3 regions of the Streptomyces sp. NPDC091387 genome follow, and region 2 is predicted to be linked to each of the others. Evidence: riboswitches for the same ligand, from Rfam matches in the RefSeq annotation. Region 2 holds a riboswitch; each other region holds the start of a gene.

Region 1 (2,251 bases), on a different contig from region 2:
GCGAGTGCCGACCCGTCAGAGAACGCCGACCCGGCGGACGACGCGTCCGAGGGCGCGACGAAGACCCCGTCGGACGACGCCACCGCCGACACCGCCGACAAGGACCGTACGCCGGACGCCCCGGCCTCCCCGTCCGCCACGCCCTCGGCATCCGGCTCCTCTCGTGCGAGCGACCCCTCGGACGCCCCGGACGGGTCCTCCTGGGACGGGGAGACGGGCGGCAGGCACCGCGGCGCGCCGGCCCCGGAGGGGACCGGTGACCGGGACGCGGGGCGGCACGCCTCGCGCGGCGAGGCCGACGCACGGGGCAAGGGCGCACCGGCTGCTGACGGTACGTACACCGTCCGGCCGGGCGACAACCTCTGGGCGATCGCTGACGCACAGGAGCTGCCCGGCGGCTGGACCGAGCTGTACGAGGCCAACAAGGCGGCGGTCGGTTCCGATCCGGACCTCATCCTGCCTGGCCAGAGCCTCGATCTCGGCGTGAAGGCCGGATGAGGGCGGCCGCGCGAGCGGTCTGATCAACAGCTGAAAACGCCTCAAATCTGGGGTACTTAAGAGGCCTATGTCCCACTTTTGACTAAGTGAGACATGGGTCTCTTCGTGTGAACTGGCGCGTCTTGTCCGGGAGCTCCCTCCGCATCCCTTCCGACCTGCGCAAATATATGTTTTTCAGATGCAAGTAAGGGCTGTTTATCCGGTATGTCCTTCTTTGAATGTGGGGGTGGCGTGTGTTTACGGTCAGAACCGCTCGCACCGCGGGCCCCGTCGATCGTCACGCCGAATCCTGCCGTCGGTCGAAGGGAACAGACGCGTAAAGCGCCGTAGGCAGGAGCGGGGGACCCAGGTAAGTGCCGGGCTGGATCGTCGCGAGACGCATCAGGACCGGCTTGGGGTTAAGTCGTGCGCTAGGACGTGCGACCGGGCAACTCACTTGGCCCGAACCCGACAGCTCACCTCGTAGGCGTCGGTGAGGAGAAGTCTCGATGCTGCTTAACAGCAAGGGCAACAAGCACCGCCGTCCGTCCAGGGCCGTCCGTATCGCCACGCTCGCCGGTGTGACCGGTGCCGCCATCGCCGTGCCGCTGATGGGTGCCACCGGCGCCTCCGCGGCCTCCGTCTCCACGTGGGACGCGGTCGCCCAGTGCGAGTCCGGCGGCAACTGGTCCATCAACACCGGCAACGGCTACTACGGCGGTCTGCAGTTCTCGCAGTCCAGCTGGGCCGCCGCCGGCGGTACGCAGTACGCGGCCCGCGCCGACCTGGCCAGCAAGTCCCAGCAGATCGCCGTGGCCGAGAAGCTCCTCGCCATGCAGGGACCGGGTGCCTGGGCCTGCGCCGGTGCCGGCAACCTGAGCAACGACGGTGTCGACCCGGGCGTCGACACTGCCTCCAAGACCGAGACCGCTCCGAAGCAGGAGTCGGCTCCGGCCCAGCAGGCCGAGCCGAAGAAGGCCGAGCGCACCGAGGCCCCCGCCACCAACCGCTCGGACCGCTCGACCGCCCCCGAGGCGGAGCAGAAGAAGACCGTCACCACCCCGACCGGTGAGAAGGTCAAGAAGGGCGACGGCGAGTACAAGGTCGTCACCGGCGACTCGCTGAGCCAGATCGCGGCCGACCACAACGTCAAGGGCGGCTGGGAGCAGCTGTTCAAGCTGAACAAGGACATCGTCACGGACGCCGACATGATCTTCCCGGGCCAGCAGCTCCACCTGGTGAAGTAGTTCAGCACTCTCCTCGCTGACCGCCCCGGCCCGGCCGCACCTCCCCCCGTGCGGCCGGGCCGGGGCTCACCGCTTTCCCGTGTTGATTGTTCAACTGTTGTAGTTACTTGCCAGTAAATTTCTGGCCGTTTGCCCTGCTGTGACCGCTCTTGGGTCCTTTTTCGTCCCAGGGGACGGGCGCGCGGCCGACTGAGACGGCCGCGCCGGTTAGGCTCTTGTCGCAAGGCCAAAGTGACCCTGCACAACCAGCGTCATATCCCAGAAGGAGATGCCTCGTGCCGTCCATCGACGTCGTCGTAGCCCGGGAAATCCTCGACTCCCGGGGCAACCCCACGGTCGAGGTCGAGGTTGGCCTCGACGACGGCAGCACCGGTCGTGCTGCTGTTCCGTCCGGAGCCTCCACCGGTGCGTTCGAGGCCATTGAGCTTCGCGACGGTGACCCCAACCGCTACCACGGGAAGGGCGTCGAGAAGGCGGTCCTCGCCGTGATCGAGCAGATCGGCCCGGAGCTCGTCGGCTACGACGCG
Region 2 (2,251 bases):
CGCTGCGTCCTCGGCGGTGGCGCCCGCCAGGTGACCGCTGCGGAAGAGCCGCCCGTACCGCACCCGGCGGCCGTCCGATGTGGGCAGCCCGCCCACGTCACGGAAATTACGGACCCCTGCCAGCTCGGGTTCCGTCGACGGGGTCTGCGGCAGCTGCTGCGTCACGGTCACTCCTGGAGGCTCTGCCGCCGACGCGTGTCGCCGACGGGTCCACTCACGTGACGATACGACATCGGATACTCGGGTAATCGTCTCGGTGACGGCCCCGCGCGGACCTCCCGCGGACTCCTGTGCCGACCCCTGTGCGGGTCCCGGTCCGCGGCTCCGACGCGGACGACGGGCACAACATGTCCGTATTAGGGCTTTTAGTCGAACATGCCCCGCTTGAACGGGAGATGGTCGCCCTCTCGTGAGCGGGATCATATCCGTGACGGTGTGTGGCGGCACTCGGGATGGGTAATCCGTGCGCCGCGCGGAAAGCCAAGATCCGTAATCCACGGAGTGTGACCGGAATTCCGCACCGATTTTCCGGAATGGAATCCGGTGTGGAACCTGTGGCTTGTTTCCGCCGTCCCCACTCGCTTACGTTCGCTCTCAATCCGGATGGAACGCCTAATCCTGCCGCCGTCCGGAATTCGCACCCACTCACCGTGTGGCAGGAGCGGGGGAACCAGGTAAGCCGCCGACCGGAGTGATCCGGCCGGCTCGGGGTGAAGTCGCGCCAGGCGCGACCGGGCATCTCCAGCCCGAACCCGACAGCTCACCTCGTAGGCGCCGGAGAGGAAATTCTTCATGCCCATACCGGGTAAGCACCGCCGTCCGAAGTCCAGCACCATTGCCCGTGGCGTCGTCGTCGCGAGCGCCGGCGGAGCCGTCATCGCGCTTCCGCTGCTCGGCGCCACCGGTGCCAACGCCGCGGAGCAGGCCGCTCCCGCCACCGCGAACTCGTCCGCCGCCACGCACACCGCCCCGGCCAAGCCGGTCGCGGAGAAGCAGGCCGGCACCAAGACGTACTCCGTGGTCTCCGGCGACTACCTGTCGAAGATCGCTGCCGAGCACAAGCTCAAGGGCGGCTGGGAGAAGCTGTACCAGGACAACCGCAAGGTCGTCGGCGACGACCCGAGCCTGATCTTCCCGGGCATGAAGCTGACGCTCGGTGGCAAGGCGTGGGGCCACGCCTCCACCACCGGCTCGCACACCTCCGCGGGTACCACCACCCCGTCGAAGGTCCCCTCCGAGGCTCCGGCCAAGACCGAGTCGAAGGCCACCACGGCCTCCAACTCCTCGTCCTCCTCCTCCGACGTCCAGGCGTCCACCGAGACCTCGGCCCCGGCCGAGCAGAGCACCGGCTCCGGTTACGTCCACCCGGTTCCCGGCAACCACACGACCGCCTACCGCGCCTCCGGCGCCAGCTGGTCCAGCGGCAGCCACACCGGCATCGACTTCCCCGTGTCCACCGGCACCAGCGTGAAGGCGATCACCTCGGGCACCGTCGTCACCGCCGGCTGGGGCGGCGCGTACGGCAACGAGGTCGTCATCAAGCACGCCGACGGCCACTACTCGCAGTACGGCCACATGTCCTCGCTCTCCGTCTCCGCGGGCCAGACCGTGACCGCGGGCCAGCAGGTCGGCCTCTCGGGCTCCACCGGCAACGCGACCGGCCCGCACCTGCACTTCGAGATCCGCACGGGTCCGGCGTACGGCTCGGACGTCGACCCGATCGCCTACCTGGCGTCGCACGGGATCAACGTCTGATCCAGGCAGCACCGGTCCGGTGAGCCGGGCCCGAGCAATACAGAGAGGGACGGTGCGCGGCGGCGCACCGTCCCTCTGCTTATTCCCTCTTTACCAAAACCTGACCAGGTGGTCTATCTCACCACCCGTCAACCCCATATTACGGTCGCGTAGGTCACATTCGACGGTGCAGGATATGCCCTTGTGGCAAACGATTCGAGAAACATCCGACAGAGCGTCATCAATCGGCAGGGCGCCATCGAGTCGTACGCGGCGATTGGCGACAGCTTCACCGAGGGAGTCGGCGATCTCGGCCCCGACGGGACTTTCGTCGGCTGGGCGGACAGATTCGCGGTCATCCTCGCGGACCAGCTCCCGGATCCCGGAACGGCACTGCGTGACGCAGGCGCCGCGCACAGGAACTTCAGGTACGCCAATCTCGCCGTACGAGGACGCCTCCTCGACCAGATAGTCGAGGAGCAGGTGCCCCGCGCCAGGGCACTCGCCCCCGACCTGG
Region 3 (2,251 bases), on a different contig from region 2:
TGGGAGCTGCCCGCCGGGGCGACGCTCCTCCTGTACACGGACGGCCTCTCCGAGGCCCGGGACGCCGCCGGGGTCTTCTACGACCCCGCGGAGCGGCTGCGCGGGCGGATCTTCCCGGGTCCCGAGGAACTGCTGTCGGCGCTGACCGATGACGTACGGCTGCACACCGGTGGGGTGACGACCGACGACATGGCGCTGCTCGCGGTCGTGCGCCCCACCGAGGGTCAGCCGGAGCGGCGCACGACCGTGAAGATCGTGGGTCTGGGGGGCGGTGCCGGGTGAAGGCGGAGGGGAGGACGGGGGAGAGTGCGCGGGGAAGTGGGGGAGGAGGCGCGGCCGATGCCACCGTGCGTAACCGTAAGGAACCCCTCCGCATAACATTTGACGCAACGTCAGAAAACAGATAACGATTGAGGGGCGATCAACTCGTCCGATTCCACCCGGTTGTGTCCCGTAAAGTCCAGGCCAAAGACGGGAATGATCAGTTGGAACGGCTTGGAATCGGACCCGTGTGTCTATTAACGTTCGATAACGCAGCGCGGTTGTCCCAGCCGCCGTCAGAGGCGGCACCGTGCGCGAGCGCCGAATTCCGCAAGGGAACCGGGGAACCACCTACATGGGGTGAATCGGGCATCTCTGTCTCGTCGAGAGACGGAGGGACCCGTAGGAGACCTTCCTGCTCCGAACCCGTCAGCTAACCCGGTAGGCGAGAAGGAAGGAAAGGAGTGCGCCCCAGTGGCGTCCAACAAGCCTGCCCCCGAAGCCCCCTCCCGGTTCGCACCCGAACTCGGAAACGACTTCGGAACCGGGCCCGGTGCCGTCTACGGCACCCACCACGGAACCGTTTACGGGACCGACTACGGAACCGCTTACGGAACCGATCGGGGCAGCGAGTTCGGCAACGTCTTCCCTGCCGAAGAGGCCGAGTCCGGCAAGGCGTGGGAGGAATGGAACCCCACGGAGGAGTCCGTCCGCCCCGTACGCGGCAAGCACCGCGTCGCCAAGCAGCGCAACGGTCTCGCCCGTAGCTCCACCGTTCTCGGCGTCGGTGTCATCGCGGCCGTCGGCGCGGGCGGCATGGCCTCCGCACAGAGCAAGCCGCCGGTCTCCATCTCCCTTCCCGACGCCATCTCGGACAAGCTCCCCGAGGCCAAGTCCCTGCCGGGCGTCGGCGCACTGTTCTCCAGCGGCTCCGAGGCGGAGAAGGCCGGGGCCGAGACCGCCTCCGCCCCGCTGACGACGGCCGGCATCACCACCACAGAGGCCGAGCAGGGCACGACGGACGCCGGCGAGGCGCTCCGCGCCCGCATCCTCCAGCAGGCCGAGCAGCAGCAGGACTCCGCCGACGCGGAGGCCAAGGCGGCCCAGGAGAAGGACGCCGCGGAGAAGGCGGCCACCGAGGCGAAGAAGCAGCAGGACGCCGCGGAGGCCAAGGTCGCCGCCGCGAAGAAGAAGGCGGAGGCGGAGGCCAAGAAGAAGGCGGAGGCAGCTCGGCTCGCCAAGCTCGCCGCCGGCTACGCCATCCCCACCTCCTCGTACACGATCACCTCGACCTTCGGCGAGGCCGGTTCGATGTGGTCCTCCGGCTACCACACGGGCCTCGACTTCGCCGCTCCGACAGGTACCCCGATCAAGGCCATCCACACCGGCACCGTCAAGTCGGCAGGCTGGTCCGGTGCTTACGGCTACCGCACGGTCCTGGAGCTCGACGACGGTACGGAGCTGTGGTTCTGCCACCAGTCCTCGATCGGTGTCGGCGTCGGCCAGAAGGTCACCACCGGGGACACCATCGGGCGCGTCGGCGCGACCGGCAACGTGACCGGCCCGCACCTCCACCTCGAGGTCCACACCCCGGACGGCAGCGGGATCGACCCGATGAGCTGGCTGCGCGCCCGTGGCCTGACGGTCTGAGCGGACTGAACCCCGGCAGTCCTGACGCTCCCCCCCGACGTCAGGGCTGCCGGTCCGCTGCCGTAGCTGTACACGGCACGGAATAGCGGAGGCGGGGGAACGGGTTGTTCCCTCCATGACTTCTCTCCGCAAGCTCGGATCGTCCAGCCTGCAGGTCTTCCCGCTCGCCCTCGGCGGCAACGTCTTCGGCTGGACCGCCGACGAGGCGCAGTCCTTCGCCGTGCTCGACGCGTACGCGGCGGCCGGCGGCAACTTCATCGACACCGCCGACACGTACTCCTCCTGGGTCCCCGGTAACGAGGGCGGCGAGTCGGAGACCCTCATCGGCAAGTGGCTCGCG

What was found. Region 2 has a riboswitch for cyclic di-AMP ahead of ACIQM0_RS18020 (peptidoglycan DD-metalloendopeptidase family protein). Riboswitches for the same ligand answer to the same signal wherever they lie in the genome.
Region 1: another riboswitch for cyclic di-AMP. It lies ahead of ACIQM0_RS25040 (transglycosylase family protein); the one in region 2 lies ahead of ACIQM0_RS18020 (peptidoglycan DD-metalloendopeptidase family protein).
Region 3: another riboswitch for cyclic di-AMP. It lies ahead of ACIQM0_RS36195 (M23 family metallopeptidase); the one in region 2 lies ahead of ACIQM0_RS18020 (peptidoglycan DD-metalloendopeptidase family protein).

What each region holds. Positions count from the first base shown of each region.
Region 1 is NZ_JBIVTZ010000012.1:97,825-100,075, reverse strand. Features, by position in the region: gene ACIQM0_RS25045 (transglycosylase family protein) at 1-498, shown strand, start outside; cyclic di-AMP (ydaO/yuaA leader) riboswitch at 811-982, shown strand; gene ACIQM0_RS25040 (transglycosylase family protein) at 987-1,724, shown strand; gene eno (phosphopyruvate hydratase) at 2,000-2,251, shown strand, end outside.
Region 2 is NZ_JBIVTZ010000008.1:131,346-133,596, forward strand. Features, by position in the region: gene ACIQM0_RS18015 (tyrosine-protein phosphatase) at 1-165, opposite strand, end outside; cyclic di-AMP (ydaO/yuaA leader) riboswitch at 600-789, shown strand; gene ACIQM0_RS18020 (peptidoglycan DD-metalloendopeptidase family protein) at 793-1,755, shown strand; gene ACIQM0_RS18025 (SGNH/GDSL hydrolase family protein) at 1,939-2,251, shown strand, end outside.
Region 3 is NZ_JBIVTZ010000027.1:62,323-64,573, forward strand. Features, by position in the region: gene ACIQM0_RS36190 (PP2C family protein-serine/threonine phosphatase) at 1-282, shown strand, start outside; cyclic di-AMP (ydaO/yuaA leader) riboswitch at 571-724, shown strand; gene ACIQM0_RS36195 (M23 family metallopeptidase) at 736-1,911, shown strand; gene ACIQM0_RS36200 (aldo/keto reductase) at 2,027-2,251, shown strand, end outside.